Regions from separate parts of the Streptomyces sp. NPDC001070 genome, predicted to be linked through region 3. Evidence: predicted binding sites of a transcription regulator. Region 3 holds the regulator's gene; each other region holds the start of a gene.
What was found. The regulator HrcA, encoded in region 3, represses chaperone genes, less so after heat shock. The targets are predictions, from matches to a motif close to TTNGCACTCNGNNNNNCNGAGTGCNAA.
Positions count from the first base shown of each region.

Region 1 (4,793 bases), on a different contig from region 3:
ACCTCGACGTCCTCCGTGACGAGCAGCTCAACAAGGCCACGTGCCGCCGCTTCTTCCAGGAGCTGTGCGGCCGGGACGACCCGGCGGGGTACGACGAGATGTTCACGGCCGGATACCTCGACCACGACATCGGGATGGACGAGGACACCACGGGCCCGGACGCCCTCCGCGAGGAGACCCTCGCGTACCGGCACGGCTTCCCGGACTTCGGGTTCACCGTCGAGGACCAGATCGCCGAGGGCGACCGGGTGGTGACCAGGTGGAGCTGGCGCGGCACCAACTCCGGGGAGATGCGCGGGATGCCGCCGAGCGGCAAGGAGGTCTCCACCGTCGGCACCACGACCTTCCGCTTCGAGGGCGGCAGGATCGCCGAGGGCTGGTGGCACTGGGACTCGCTCGGCATGCTCAGCCAGATGGGCGTCATCAGGCTGCCGTCCTAGGGCCGTGGACAGCCCGAAGGCCCCCGTTCCCGGGCGGGAACGGGGGCCTTCGCGGTACAGCTCAGTGGGAGTGGCCGTGGCCGTGGCCGTGACCGGCCTCGGCGGGCTCCTCCTCCTTCTTCTCCACCACGAGGGTCTCGGTGGTGAGGAGCAGGGAGGCGATGGAGGCGGCGTTCTCCAGGGCGGAGCGGGTGACCTTGACCGGGTCGATGACGCCGGACTTCACCAGGTCGCCGTACTCGCCGGTCGCGGCGTTGAAGCCGTGGCCCTTCTCCAGCTCGGAGACCTTGGAGGTGATGACGTAGCCCTCCAGGCCGGCGTTCTCGGCGATCCAGCGCAGCGGCTCGACCGCGGCGCGGCGGACGACCGCCACACCGGTGGCCTCGTCGCCGGACTTGCCGAGGTTGTCGTCGAGCACCTTGACCGCGTGGACGAGCGCGGAGCCGCCACCGGAGACGATGCCCTCCTCGACCGCGGCGCGGGTCGCGGAGATGGCGTCCTCCAGACGGTGCTTCTTCTCCTTGAGCTCGACCTCGGTGGCCGCGCCGACACGGATGACGCACACGCCGCCGGCCAGCTTGGCGAGGCGCTCCTGGAGCTTCTCGCGGTCCCAGTCGGAGTCGGTCGCGGTGATCTCGGCCTTGATCTGGTTGATCCGGCCGGTGATCTCCGAGGACTCGCCGGCGCCGTCGACGATGGTGGTGTCGTCCTTGGTGACGGTCACGCGGCGGGCGGTGCCGAGCACGTCCAGGCCGACCTGGTCGAGCTTGAGGCCGACCTCCTCGGCGACGACGGTGCCGCCGGTGAGGGTGGCGATGTCGCCCAGCATGGCCTTGCGGCGGTCGCCGAAGCCGGGGGCCTTGACCGCGACCGCGTTGAAGGTGCCGCGGATCTTGTTGACCACCAGGGTCGACAGGGCCTCGCCCTCGACGTCCTCGGCGATGATCAGCAGCGGCTTGGAGGCACCGGCCTGCAGGATCTTCTCCAGCAGCGGGAGCAGGTCCTGGATGGAGGAGATCTTGCCCTGGGTGATCAGGATGTACGGGTCCTCCAGGACGGCCTCCTGACGCTCCTGGTCCGTCACGAAGTACGGCGACAGGTAGCCCTTGTCGAAGGCCATGCCCTCGGTGAAGTCCAGCTCCAGGCCGAAGGTGTTGGACTCCTCGACGGTGATGACACCGTCCTTGCCGACCTTGTCGATCGCCTCGGCGATCAGCTCGCCGACCTGCTTGTCCTGGGCGGACAGCGCGGCGACGGCGGCGACGTCCTCCTTGCCCTCGATCGGGCGGGCGGTGGCGAGCAGCTCGTCCGAGACGGCCTTGACGGCGGCGTCGATGCCCTTCTTCAGGGCGGCCGGGGAAGCGCCGGCGGCGACGTTGCGCAGACCCTCGCGGACCAGCGCCTGGGCGAGCACGGTGGCGGTGGTGGTGCCGTCACCAGCGATGTCGTTGGTCTTGGTCGCCACCTCCTTCACCAGCTGCGCGCCGAGGTTCTCGTACGGGTCGTCGATCTCGACCTCACGCGCGATGGTCACACCGTCGTTGGTGATGGTCGGGGCGCCGAACTTCTTGTCGATGACGACATTGCGGCCCTTGGGGCCGATGGTCACCTTCACGGTGTCGGCGAGCTTGTTGACGCCACGCTCGAGGGCGCGACGGGCGTCCTCGTCGAACTTCAGGATCTTGGCCATACCGGCGGAATTCCTCGTCTTTGGGTTCTCGTCAAAGACCGCGCCCCGGGTCCCCGGTCCGTGCGAGGACTCGGTGTACCCGGGGCGTGATCACGGCATTTCTCGATTACGAGCGGCGCCGGATTTACTTCTCGACGATCGCGAGGACGTCGCGAGCCGAGAGGACGAGGTACTCCTCGCCGCTGTACTTGACCTCGGTGCCGCCGTACTTGCTGTACAGCACGATGTCGCCGACCTTGACGTCGAGCGGGATGCGGTTGCCGTCCTCGAAGCGACCCGGGCCCACGGCCAGGACGACGCCCTCCTGGGGCTTCTCCTTGGCGGTGTCCGGGATGACCAGGCCGGAGGCGGTGGTCTGCTCGGCATCCAGCGGCTGGACCACGATGCGGTCCTCGAGCGGCTTGATGGCAACCTTGGTGCTGGCGGTCGTCACGATCCGACCTCCCCCTTCAAAGGGCTCACGGGAGTGTCTGTCTGGGGTGGCGACCTGGTAGGCCCGTCGTCGCGGGTGCCGGACCTGCCCGTCGCTTTTGTGCTGGCACTCGGCATGGCTGAGTGCCAGGTCTGAGATTAGGACGCGCTTAGCACTCGGTCAAGCGGAGTGCCAACGCCGCGCCGTACGCGGTGCGCTTCCGGCGGGAGAACGGCCCGCCCGGACGCGCGGTTCCGGACCCGTCCGGGCCCCTCCCGGCCCCGCCGCTCACGTGCGCGACGCGCTCCACGCACCGAGCGCGGCAAGGGTGAAGCCGTCGCGCAACTCGCCCGCGCGGACGGCCTCGGCGACGTCCCGCGGGCTCCACCAGCGCGCGTCGGCGACCTCACCCTCCCCCGCGGCGCCGGGCCGCGGGACGGCGTCCTGCGCGACGGTGACCTCGACGACGGCCACCTGGCTCTCCAGCAGCCCGGAGTCGACGTCCAGCCGGGCCACGACCGTCGCCGCGGAGCCCGCGAGGCCGGTCTCCTCGGCCAGTTCCCGCAGCGCGTCGGCGGCGGGGTCGGTCTCACCGAAGCCGCGCGGCAGCTCCCAGGCCCAGCGGCCCACCGCGGGGCGCCACTGACGGACCATCAGCACATCGTCACCCCGCCGGGCGAGGACCACGACACCTGTGCGACCGCCGCCGACCCGGACCCGGTGCAGCTCCACCTCCGCGCCCGAGGGCAGCCGGTAGGTGTCGAGGTGGACCTCGCACCAGCGCCCGCCCTCGGCGTCGCCGTACGCCTTGCGGGTGCGGGTGCGTACCGCCTCGGTGTCCATCAGACCGCCCCCCGCGGGCTCGCCGGGAACTCCATCACGTCGTACCGCCCGCGGTAGCCCCGCAAGCGCGGCAGCCCCGCGGACACGGCCGCGACGACCACGGGGGCCAGGGCTCCCGCCGCGCCGGCCGCGAACGCCCCGAGCGTCCCCTGCCCGAGCACCCCCGCGGCGACGCTCAGCCCGCCCGCCGCCGCCGTCTCCGTGCCCAGCCCGCGGACCACCCGCGCGATGCGCTGGACACGCGTCACCGGCACCTCGTCCGCGCCGCCTTCCGGGGGCTCCTTCGTCCTGCCGCCCAGCATGTCGCCGACATCCTGGAGCGCGGCGAGGTCGCGCCGCTGCCACCACGCGGTCAGCGCGTCGGCGGCGTCGTCGGTGAAACGCTGCCACTGCGCCGCGGTCAGCAGCCCGAGCCGCAACTGGAAGCGGGTCGGCCAGGCCACGACCGGGGTGTGTTCCCCCAGGGCCTCGGCCTCCGCGCGCGGTACGCCGTGCCGGGTGGCGCTGAGCCCGAGCGCGCACCCCTCACCGGCGGCGATCGCCCGGTAGTACGACTCGTCGAAGGCGTCGCGCAGTGCCTCCGCGTCGGCCCGCACGGCCGGGGCGGGGGCGCGCAGCAGGGGGGCGAGCCGCTCGTGCAGGCGGCTGCGGTGGGGCATGCCGTCCACGTCGAACTCCCCGCCGGCCCAGGCGGCCAGCACCGCCCGTCCCTCGTCGGTGGCCGGCATCCCCGGCGGGGGCGGGGGCTGCACGGCGTACGCGGTCGCCCAGTCGGCCGGCCGCAGCTCGCTGACCTCCAACTGGCCGCGATCGGCCGCCTCCAGCCAGTCGTTCCAGCGGCTGACCATGCGACGGCGCAACGGGGTGCCGAGGACCCCGGTCGCCGCGAGCAGCCGGTCCGCCGTGACGGCCGGCCCCTCCGCGGCGAGGGTCGCGGCGGCCGCGGCGGCGTCCGCGCGGGCGCCGAGTTCGCGCTGCAGACGCAGGCACTGCTCGTCGGGGAGCGGCAGGGAGGAGAAGAGGAACCCACGGGCGAGCAGCGCGACGAGCTGCCCCGCCAGGTCCGCGCCGCGGGCGTTGACCCGGATCGGCACCATCGCCCCGCCGCCGACGGCGCGCAGCGCGAGCTCGTCCAGGAGTTCGGCGGGCCGCAGGACCGCGAAGGCGGCGCCGTCGAGCAACTGGGAGTAGGCCAGGAAGAGGCCGCCGCCCTGGAGGACCTCCCAGCGCAGCCGCCCGAGCAGTTCCGCCCGGGTCCGCGCGTCCGCGCGCTCCACCGGGGCGGCGCGGCCGGGTGCGCCGGCGCTGAGCGTGGCCCGCTGCCGTAAGGAGTCCCATTCCGTGCTGAGCACTGCCGTCATCTCCGCCCCCCTCGCCGCCGCCCGTACCGGGCAAGTCCAGCACGCGC
Region 1 covers NZ_JBSFLB010000006.1:26,070-30,862, reverse strand. The annotation lists gene ACWDAS_RS09355 (ester cyclase) at 1-440, shown strand, start outside; gene groL (chaperonin GroEL) at 502-2,130, opposite strand; gene groES (co-chaperone GroES) at 2,255-2,563, opposite strand; gene ACWDAS_RS09340 (NUDIX hydrolase) at 2,831-3,385, opposite strand; gene ACWDAS_RS09335 (hypothetical protein) at 3,385-4,746, opposite strand.
Region 1: groES (co-chaperone GroES) is a predicted target of HrcA. The motif match lies at 2,712-2,738, and genes of this name have one in related genera.

Region 2 (4,793 bases), on a different contig from region 3:
CGCCGACGAGTTCGTGCTCGGCTTCCTCGACGCGTCCGGCGCGCCGGACCTGACGGCCGTGCGCCTGCTGGTGGACGCGATCGGGACCGGGGCCCGGTGGACCTTCCACCGCGCCATCGACCACTCCGCCGACCGCGACGCCGTGCGCTCGGCGATGCGCGGGCTGCCCGGGCTCGACACCTACCTCACCGCGGGCTCCGCGCGCGGGGTGGACGCCGGGCTCGGACATCTGCTGGCGGAGGCCGGGCGACCCGGAGAGCCCCGGCTGATGGTGGGCGGCGGGCTCCGCGCGGAGCATCTGCCGCGGCTTCTCGCGGGCGGCATCGACGCCTTCCACGTCGGCGGCGCGGTCCGCCCCGGCGGCTGGGCCGGGCCGGTCGACGCGGAGGCCGTGCGCACCTGGCGCGATCTGCTCGACGCGCCGGTCGCGGTCCCGTAACCGGGCCGCGGCCGCCCGGCAGCGGCAGGGCCAGGGGCAGCGGTCGGAGAACGCCCGAGGGCGGTACCCCGCGTGGGGTACCGCCCTCGGTTCGCTTGCGCGGTGCGGAACTTCCGATCCGGAGGATCAGAAGTCCATGTCACCGCCCGGCATGCCGCCGCCGGCCGGGGCAGCGGCCTTCTCCGGCTTGTCGGCGATGACGGCCTCGGTGGTGAGGAAGAGCGCGGCGATGGAGGCCGCGTTCTGCAGCGCGGAGCGCGTGACCTTGGCCGGGTCGATGATGCCCTCGCCGATCAGGTCGACGTACTCGCCCGTCGCGGCGTTGAGGCCGTGGCCCGGGGTCAGGTTGCGCACCTTCTCCACAACGACACCGCCCTCGAGGCCGGCGTTGACGGCGATCTGCTTCAGCGGGGCCTCCAGGGCCAGCTTCACGATCGACGCGCCGGTGGCCTCGTCACCCTCGAGCTCGAGCTTCTCGAAGACGTTGGACGCCTGGAGCAGGGCCACGCCACCACCGGCGACGATGCCCTCCTCGACGGCGGCCTTGGCGTTGCGCACCGCGTCCTCGATGCGGTGCTTGCGCTCCTTGAGCTCGACCTCGGTGGCGGCACCGGCCTTGATGACGGCCACGCCGCCGGCCAGCTTCGCCAGACGCTCCTGGAGCTTCTCGCGGTCGTAGTCCGAGTCGCTGTTCTCGATCTCGGCACGGATCTGGTTCACGCGGCCCTGGATCTGGTCCTGGTCGCCGGCGCCGTCCACGATCGTGGTCTCGTCCTTGGTGACGACGACCTTGCGGGCGCGGCCGAGCAGGTCGAGACCGGCGTTCTCCAGCTTGAGGCCGACCTCCTCGGAGATGACGGTGCCACCGGTGAGGATGGCGATGTCACCGAGCATGGCCTTGCGGCGGTCGCCGAAGCCGGGGGCCTTGACCGCGACGGACTTGAAGGTGCCGCGGATCTTGTTGACGACCAGGGTCGACAGGGCCTCGCCGTCGACGTCCTCGGCGATGATCAGCAGCGGCTTGCCGGACTGCATGACCTTCTCCAGCAGCGGGAGCAGGTCCTTCACCGCGGAGATCTTGGAGTTGACGATCAGGATGTACGGGTCGTCGAAGGACGTCTCCATACGCTCCAGGTCGGTGGCGAAGTACGCCGAGATGTAGCCCTTGTCGAAGCGCATACCCTCGGTGAGCTCCAGCTCCAGACCGAAGGTCTGGGACTCCTCGACGGTGATGACGCCTTCCTTGCCGACCTTGTCCATCGCCTCGGCGATGAGCTCGCCGATCTGCGGGTCGGCGGCGGAGATGGAGGCGGTGGAGGCGATCTGCTCCTTGGTCTCCACGTCCTTCGCCTGCTCCAGCAGGGCGGCGGAGACGGCCTCGACGGCCTTCTCGATGCCGCGCTTCAGGGCCATCGGGTTGGCGCCGGCGGCGACGTTGCGCAGGCCCTCGCGGACCAGCGCCTGGGCGAGGACGGTCGCGGTCGTCGTGCCGTCACCGGCGACGTCGTCCGTCTTCTTCGCGACCTCCTTGACCAGCTCCGCGCCGATCTTCTCGTACGGGTCCTCGAGCTCGATCTCCTTGGCGATGGACACACCATCGTTGGTGATCGTGGGGGCGCCCCACTTCTTCTCGAGGACGACGTTGCGGCCCTTGGGGCCAAGGGTGACCTTGACGGCGTCGGCGAGCTGGTTCATCCCGCGCTCGAGACCGCGCCGTGCCTCCTCGTCGAACGCGATGATCTTGGCCATGTGAAGTGGTCCTCCCGGACTTGGGGTCCCCCCGCGGCGCAGGGCTGCGGGGAAGGATTACTCCAGGACCGCGCCGGCGCCCGCGACGGACGGCCTGCCCTTCCGCCGGTTCCTTTCCGGCGGTCGCGCGGGCCTCACCCACTCGGTCCTTTGTCACTCTCAACGTCAGAGTGCTAACGCCAATGATTAGCACTCGCCCTAGGAGAGTGCAAGCCGCTTGGCCGGGGTCGTGGACAACTCGCAGGTCGCCCCCGGGCAGCACGAAGGCCCGCCCCTCTGCGGGGGCGGGCCTTGACGCGTACGTTTGAGCGGCCGTACGCGAAGTGCTCCGTGGCCGATGCGCGGCGCGTCAGCCGGCTGCGAGACGGACCATGTCCGCCTGCGGCCCCTTCTGGCCCTGCGAGATCTCGAACTCGACCCGCTGACCTTCCTCGAGGGTGCGGTAGCCGTCCATCTGGATCGCGCTGTAGTGCACGAAGACGTCCGCACCACCGTCGACCGCGATGAAGCCGTAGCCCTTCTCCGCGTTGAACCACTTGACGGTGCCCTGAGCCATTCCTAACTCCCCTATTGCTGGCCCTTCGCAGACCCGCACCTCGCGGATCCGGGTCAGACCTCACCCCCTACAGCCAAGGGGGCGTGCGCCGGAACGCGTCGACCGCGGCTGAATGTATCTGCCCGGACGCTGTCTGCAACAGGTCAATCGGACGAGAATTCCGGGCGCAGAGAAAGGGAAGAAGGGCCTGATTGGCCAATAATCCGGGGCAACTCGGACTGGACATAAGCGGCCAACGCGACAATCGCCGCGTGAATTTGGCGATAAATCGTCGACAAGGCCGCCCCGGCAAAAGGGGTTGCGCGGAGCGTTGCAGGGAGTTGCGGGCCGTTCAGGGCAACTGTACAGCCCTTCAACTACCGCTCAAGCACGAAGGGGTGCCGGGAACTCCCGGCACCCCTGTCACCCGCGGGTCGTGCGGCTCAGCAGCCTCCGGCGACCGCCGGGATGATCGACACGGACGCGCCCTCGCCCACCGTGGTCTGCAGGCCCTCGGAGAAGCGGACGTCGTCGTCGTTGACGTAGACGTTCACGAAACGGCGCAGCTTGCCCGTGTCGTCCAGGACGCGCGCGGAGATGCCGGGGTGGTTCTTCTCCAGCGAGTCGATGACCTCGGCCAGGGTGCCGCCATCGGCCGGGACCTCGGCCTGGCCGCCGGTGTAGGTGCGGAGGATGGTCGGGATGCGGACGGTAGCGCTCATGATGCGGGGTTCACCTTCAGTCTGGGTCAGCCGGCCAGGCCGGCGGCACGGAACGCGTCGAGGCTCGGGCGGATGGTGGCCGTGGGGCGGGAGGTCGGGGCGACGGCGTCCAGCGTCTTGAGGCCGTCGCCGGTGTTGAGGACGACCGTCTCACCGGCCGGGTCGAGTTGCCCGGTCTCGATGAGCTTCCTCAGCACACCGACGGTCACGCCGCCCGCCGTCTCGGCGAAGATGCCCTCGGTCCGGGCGAGCAGCTTGATGGCGTCGACCACCTGCCCGTCGGTGACGTCCTCGACGGCACCGCCCGTGCGCCGGGCGATGTCCAGGACGTACGGACCGTCGGCCGGGTTGCCGATGGCGAGCGACTTGGCGATGGTCTTCGGCTTCTGCGGGCGGACCACGTCGTGGCCGGCCTTGAAGGCGGTGGAGACCGGGGAGCAGCCCTCGGCCTGGGCACCGTAGATCCGGTACGGCTTCTCCTCGACCAGACCGAGCCTGATCAGCTCCTGCAGCCCCTTGTCGATCTTCGTCAGCTGCGAGCCCGAGGCGATCGGGATGACGATGTTGTCCGGCAGGCGCCAGCCCAGCTGCTCGCAGATCTCGTACGCCAGCGTCTTGGAGCCCTCGCCGTAGTAGGGGCGGAGGTTGACGTTGACAAAACCCCAGCCCTCGCCGATCGGATCGCCGATCAGCTCGCTGCAGAAGCGGTTGACGTCGTCGTAGGTGCCCTCGATGCCGACCAGGTCGCCGCCGTAGACCGCGGCCATGACGACCTTGCCCTCCTCCAGGTCGTGCGGGATGAACACGCAGGAGCGGAAGCCGGCGCGGGCGGCCGCGGCGCCCACGGCGCCGGCCAGGTTGCCGGTGGAGGAGCAGGACAAGGTGGTGAGGCCGAAGGTGCGGGCGGCCTCCAGGGCGACGGCGACGACCCGGTCCTTGAAGGAGTGGGTCGGGTTGCCGGAGTCGTCCTTGATGTGCAGGCCGCCGGTGACGCCCAGCTCGCGGGCGAGGTTGTCGGCCTTGACCAGCTTGGTGAAGCCCGGGTTGAGGTTGGGCTTGGAGGCCACGTCCGCGGGGACGGGCAGCAGCGGCGCGTAGCGCCAGATGTTGTTCGGCCCGGACTCGATCCGCTTGCGCAGGGTCTCGGGGTCGCCGCTCGGGAGGTCGTACGCCACTTCGAGCGGCCCGAAACAGACCTCGCAGGCGAAGACGGGGTTCAGCGGAAATCGCTCACCGCACTCGCGGCACGAGAGCGCGGACGCGGGCCCGAAGGCGGAATCGGTGGACGCGGGTGCAACGGTCTGCGCAGCCATGTCAGGCGAGGCCCTTTCTCCTCATCTTCCTCGCG
Region 2 covers NZ_JBSFLB010000003.1:198,426-203,218, reverse strand. The annotation lists gene ACWDAS_RS05280 (copper homeostasis protein CutC) at 1-439, shown strand, start outside; gene groL (chaperonin GroEL) at 566-2,188, opposite strand; gene ACWDAS_RS05270 (cold-shock protein) at 2,538-2,744, opposite strand; gene ACWDAS_RS05265 (ubiquitin-like small modifier protein 1) at 3,167-3,445, opposite strand; gene thrC (threonine synthase) at 3,472-4,758, opposite strand; SAM riboswitch class I at 4,777-4,793, opposite strand, start outside.
Region 2: groL (chaperonin GroEL) is a predicted target of HrcA. The motif match lies at 2,375-2,401, and genes of this name have one in related genera.

Region 3 (4,793 bases):
CCGGAGCCGTGACGAAGTCGATCAGCTCCTCCACCCGCCCCAGCAGTTCCGGCTGCAGGTCCTTGTACGACCGGACCGCGCCCAGGATGCGCTGCCAGGCCGCGCCGGTGTTCTCCGGCCAGCCGAGGGCGCGGCACACGCCGGTCTTCCAGTCCTGGCCGCGGGGGACGGACGGCCAGGCCGGGATGCCGAGGGAGGCGGGCTTCACGGCCTCCCAGACGTCGATGTAGGGGTGGCCCACGACCAGGACGTGCTCGCCGGTGACCGCCGCGGCGATGCGGGACTCCTTGCTGCCCGGGACGAGGTGGTCTACGAGGACGCCGAGGCGGGCGTCGGGTCCGGGGGCGAAGCCGGCGACGATGGCGGGGAGGTCGTCGACGCCGTCGAGGTACTCCACGACGACGCCTTCCGCGCGCAGGTCGTCGCCCCAGACCCGTTCGACCAGTTCCGCGTCGTGGCGGCCCTCGACGTAGATCCGGCCGGCGCGGGCCACCCGGGCCCGGGCGCCGGGGACGGCGATCGAGCCGGAGGCGGTCAGGCGCGGGCCGGCCGGCGGGGCGGCGGCGGAAGGACGCACGAGGGTGACGACGCGGCCCTCCAGGAGGAAGCCGCGGGGCGTCATGGGGAACACGCGGTGCTTGCCGAAGCGGTCCTCGAGGGTGACCGTGGGGCCCTCGGCGGTCTTCTCGCAGCGGACGACGGCACCGCAGAAGCCGGTGGACACCTCCTCGACCACCAGGTCCCGTTCGGCCGCGACCTCGGGCGCGGGTGTGGCGGGCCGCTTCCACGGCGGGGTGAGGTCGGGATCGTAGCTGCGGCTGCGCATGCCAGGGATCGTATCCGCGCGGCGCACCGCTCAAGCCGATCCGAACCGGACGGCCAGCGCGTCCCGTTGGGCGCGCACGAAGCCCGCGTCGACGACGGCGCCGTGCCCCGGCACATAGAGCGCCGTCTCGCCGCCCAGTCGCAGCAGCCGGTCCAGGGTGCCGGGCCAGGCGAGCGGGGCGGCGTCGGGGCCGGCCTGCGGCTCGCCCGACTCCTCGACGAGGTCGCCGCAGAAGACCACGGCCGGCGTCCCCGGCACCACGACCACCAGGTCGTGGGTGGTGTGCCCCTCACCCGGGTGGACCAGCAGGACCTGCCGGTCGCCGCCGAGGTCGAGCTCGTACGAGCCGTCCACGAGGTTGTCCGGGCGGACGAGGGCCTCCACCGCCCGGGACGACTCGGTCTCGCCGGCGCCGTGCTCGACCGCGTCCAGCCCCAGCGAGAAGCGCTCGCGGTCCAGATAGGTGTCGAGGGCCATCTCGCCGAAGACCTGGACGCCCTCGAAGGCGGCGGTGCCGAAGACATGATCGAAGTGGCCGTGGGTGAGTGCGATGTGGGTCACATCGCGGCCCGTCAGTTCGTGGACCTGCCGGCGCAGTGCGGCGCCCTCGGTGACCGAGGAACCCGTGTCGATCATGAGGACGCCCTCGTCGCCGACGACGACCCCGACCGTCACGTCGAGGAACGGCAGCCGCTGCCGGGCGACCCCCGGAGCGAGCTGCTCCCAGCCGCCGGGGGCCGGTGCGGTCGGTGTGGTCTCCACAACGTGACGGTATCCCCGCGGACGGGGTCGCGCCCGCTACGGTGGCCGGTCAAGGGCGCCCCGGGCCGGACCTGTGGACGGCCCTTGCCGAGGTGTTGCCACCCCGCCGTACACTGACTTGGGGAAAACTGGCACTCAAAGAAGAGGAGTGCCAGGCCGCAGGGGCCACGACCGTACGGTGACGAGCGACTGGAGGTGCGCGATGCTCAGTGAACGACGGCTCGAAGTGCTGCGTGCCATCGTCCAGGACTACGTGGGCACCGAGGAACCGGTCGGTTCGAAGGCGCTCACCGAACGCCACCGCCTCGGCGTGTCCCCGGCCACCGTCCGCAACGACATGGCCGTGCTGGAGGACGAGGGCTACATCCAGCAGCCCCACACCAGCGCCGGCCGCGTGCCGACCGACAAGGGCTACCGGCTCTTCGTCGATCGGCTCACCAGCGTCAAGCCGCTGTCCGGCGCCGAGCGCCGGGCCATCCAGAACTTCCTGGACGGCGCCGTCGACCTCGACGACGTCGTGGCCCGCACGGTCCGGCTGCTCGCGCAGCTGACCCGGCAGGTCGCGATCGTCCAGTACCCGTCGCTCACCCGCTCGACCGTGCGCCACGTCGAGCTGCTCGCGCTCGCCCCGGCCCGGATCATGCTCGTGCTGATCACGGACACCGGACGGGTGGAGCAGCGGCTGGTGGACGCCCCGGCCCCGGTCGGGGAGACCGTGCTGGCCGATCTGCGGGCCCGGCTGAACAGCCGGGTGGTGGGCCGCCGGTTCACCGACGTCCCGCAGCTGGTGCAGGAGCTCCCCGAGGGCTTCGAGCCCGACGACCGGCCCTCCGTCCAGGTGGTTCTCGCCACACTGCTGGAGACCCTGGTCGAGGAGACCGAGGAGCGGATCATGCTCGGCGGCACGGCCAACCTGACCCGCTTCGGGCACGACTTCCCCCTCACGATCCGCCCGGTGCTGGAGGCACTTGAGGAGCAGGTGGTGCTCCTCAAGCTGCTGGGCGAGGCGAAGGACTCGGGCGTGACGGTGCGAATCGGTCACGAGAACTTCCATGAGGGCCTCAACTCCACATCGGTCGTCTCCGTCGGCTACGGTTCGGGCGACGAGGCGGTCGCGAAACTCGGCGTGGTCGGACCGACCCGCATGGACTACCCCGGAACGATGGGAGCGGTACGCGCAGTGGCACGTTACGTCGGACAGATCCTGGCGGAGTCGTAGTGGCCACGGACTATTACGCGGTGCTCGGCGTCCGCCGCGACGCCGGCCCGGACGAGATCAAGAAGGCCTTCCGCCGTCTCGCGCGCGAGCTGCACCCGGACGTCAATCCGGACCCGAAGACCCAGGAGCGGTTCAAGGAGATCAACGCCGCTTACGAGGTGCTCTCGGACCCGCAGAAGAAGCAGGTCTACGACCTCGGCGGCGACCCGCTGTCCGCCAACGGCGGCGGGGCGGGCGCGGGCGCCGGCTTCGGCGCGGGCTTCGGCAACTTCAGCGACATCATGGACGCCTTCTTCGGCACGGCGTCCCAGCGCGGTCCGCGCTCGCGCACGCGGCGCGGCCAGGACGCGATGATCCGGCTGGAGATCGAGCTGGACGAGGCGGCCTTCGGCACGACCAAGGACATCCAGGTCGACACGGCCATCGTCTGCAACACCTGTCACGGCGAGGGCGCCGCCCCGGGCACGTCCGCGCAGACCTGTGACATGTGCCGCGGCCGCGGTGAGGTCTCCCAGGTCACGCGGTCCTTCCTCGGCCAGGTCATGACCTCCCGGCCGTGCCCGCAGTGCCAGGGCTTCGGCACCGTCGTCCCCACCCCGTGCCCGGAGTGCGCGGGCGACGGCCGGATCCGCTCGCGGCGCACGCTGACGGTCAAGATCCCGGCCGGCGTCGACAACGGGACCCGCATCCAGCTGGCGGGCGAGGGCGAGGTCGGCCCGGGCGGCGGCCCCGCCGGCGACCTCTACGTCGAGATCCGCGAGCTGCCGCACTCGGTCTTCCAGCGGCGCGGCGACGACCTGCACTGCACCGTCACCATCCCGATGACGGCCGCGGCGCTCGGCACCAAGGTCCCGCTGGAGACGCTGGACGGCCTGGAGGAGGTCGACATCCGACCCGGCACCCAGTCCGGACAGTCGATCCCGCTCCACCAGCGCGGCGTCACGCACCTGCGGGGCGGCGGCCGGGGCGACCTCATCGTGCACGTCGAGGTCCAGACCCCGACCAAGCTCGACCCGGAGCAGGAGGAGCTGCTGCGCCGCATGGCGAAGCTGCGCGGCGAGGAGCGGCCCCTGGGGCAGTTCCAGCCGGGCCAGCAGGGGCTGTTCTCCCGGCTCAAGGACGCGTTCAACGGACGTTAGGCGGTAACGCCGGCGCCCGCGGGCCCGCGGTCCGGGGTGTTCCACCCCGGACCGCGGGCCGTGTCGTGCCGTGAAACGATGGGCGCATGGCCGCCCTGACCGACTCCCGCGCGCGGACCGCGCCGTGACCGCCCCCGTCTTCGTCGTCGAGCCGGACGCGCTGGGCCGGGAACGCATCACGCTCTCCGGCCCCGAGGGGCGGCACGCGGTCGCCGTGCGCCGGCTGCGCGTCGGCGAGGAGATCGTCCTCACCGACGGCCTCGGACGCGGCGCGTACGGCACCGTGGCGGCGGTCGACGGCAAGGACACCCTCGAGGTCGCCGTCGCCGGCGTCCGTGAGGAGCCCGAGCCCCGCCCGCGGATCACCGTCGTCCAGGCCCTGCCCAAGGGCGACCGCGGCGAGGTCGCCGTGGAGACCATGACCGAGGTCGGCGTCGACGCGGTCGTGCCGTGGGCCGCCGCGCGCTGCATCACCCAGTGGAAGGGGGAACGCGGCGCCAAGTCCCTCGCCAAGTGGCGCTCCACCGCCCGTGAGGCCGCCAAGCAGGCCCGCCGACTGCGGTTCCCCGAGGTCACCGACCTGATGACGACACGTCAGCTCGCCGGGCTGCTGTCCGGCGCGGCCTTCGCCGCCGTCCTCCACGAGGAGGGCTCGGAGCCGCTCGCCACCGCCCCGCTGCCGCCGGAGGGCGACATCGTCCTCCTCGTCGGCCCCGAGGGCGGTGTCTCCCCGGACGAACTCGACGCCTTCGCCGCCGCCGGCGCCAAGCCCTACCGCCTCGGCGCGAGCGTCCTGCGCACCTCCACCGCGGGCGTCGCCGCCGCCGCCCTCCTCCTCGGCCGTACG
Region 3 covers NZ_JBSFLB010000002.1:362,207-366,999, forward strand. The annotation lists gene ACWDAS_RS03890 (DUF3097 domain-containing protein) at 1-826, opposite strand, end outside; gene ACWDAS_RS03895 (MBL fold metallo-hydrolase) at 857-1,588, opposite strand; gene hrcA (heat-inducible transcriptional repressor HrcA) at 1,791-2,807, shown strand; gene dnaJ (molecular chaperone DnaJ) at 2,807-3,946, shown strand; gene ACWDAS_RS03910 (16S rRNA (uracil(1498)-N(3))-methyltransferase) at 4,071-4,793, shown strand, end outside.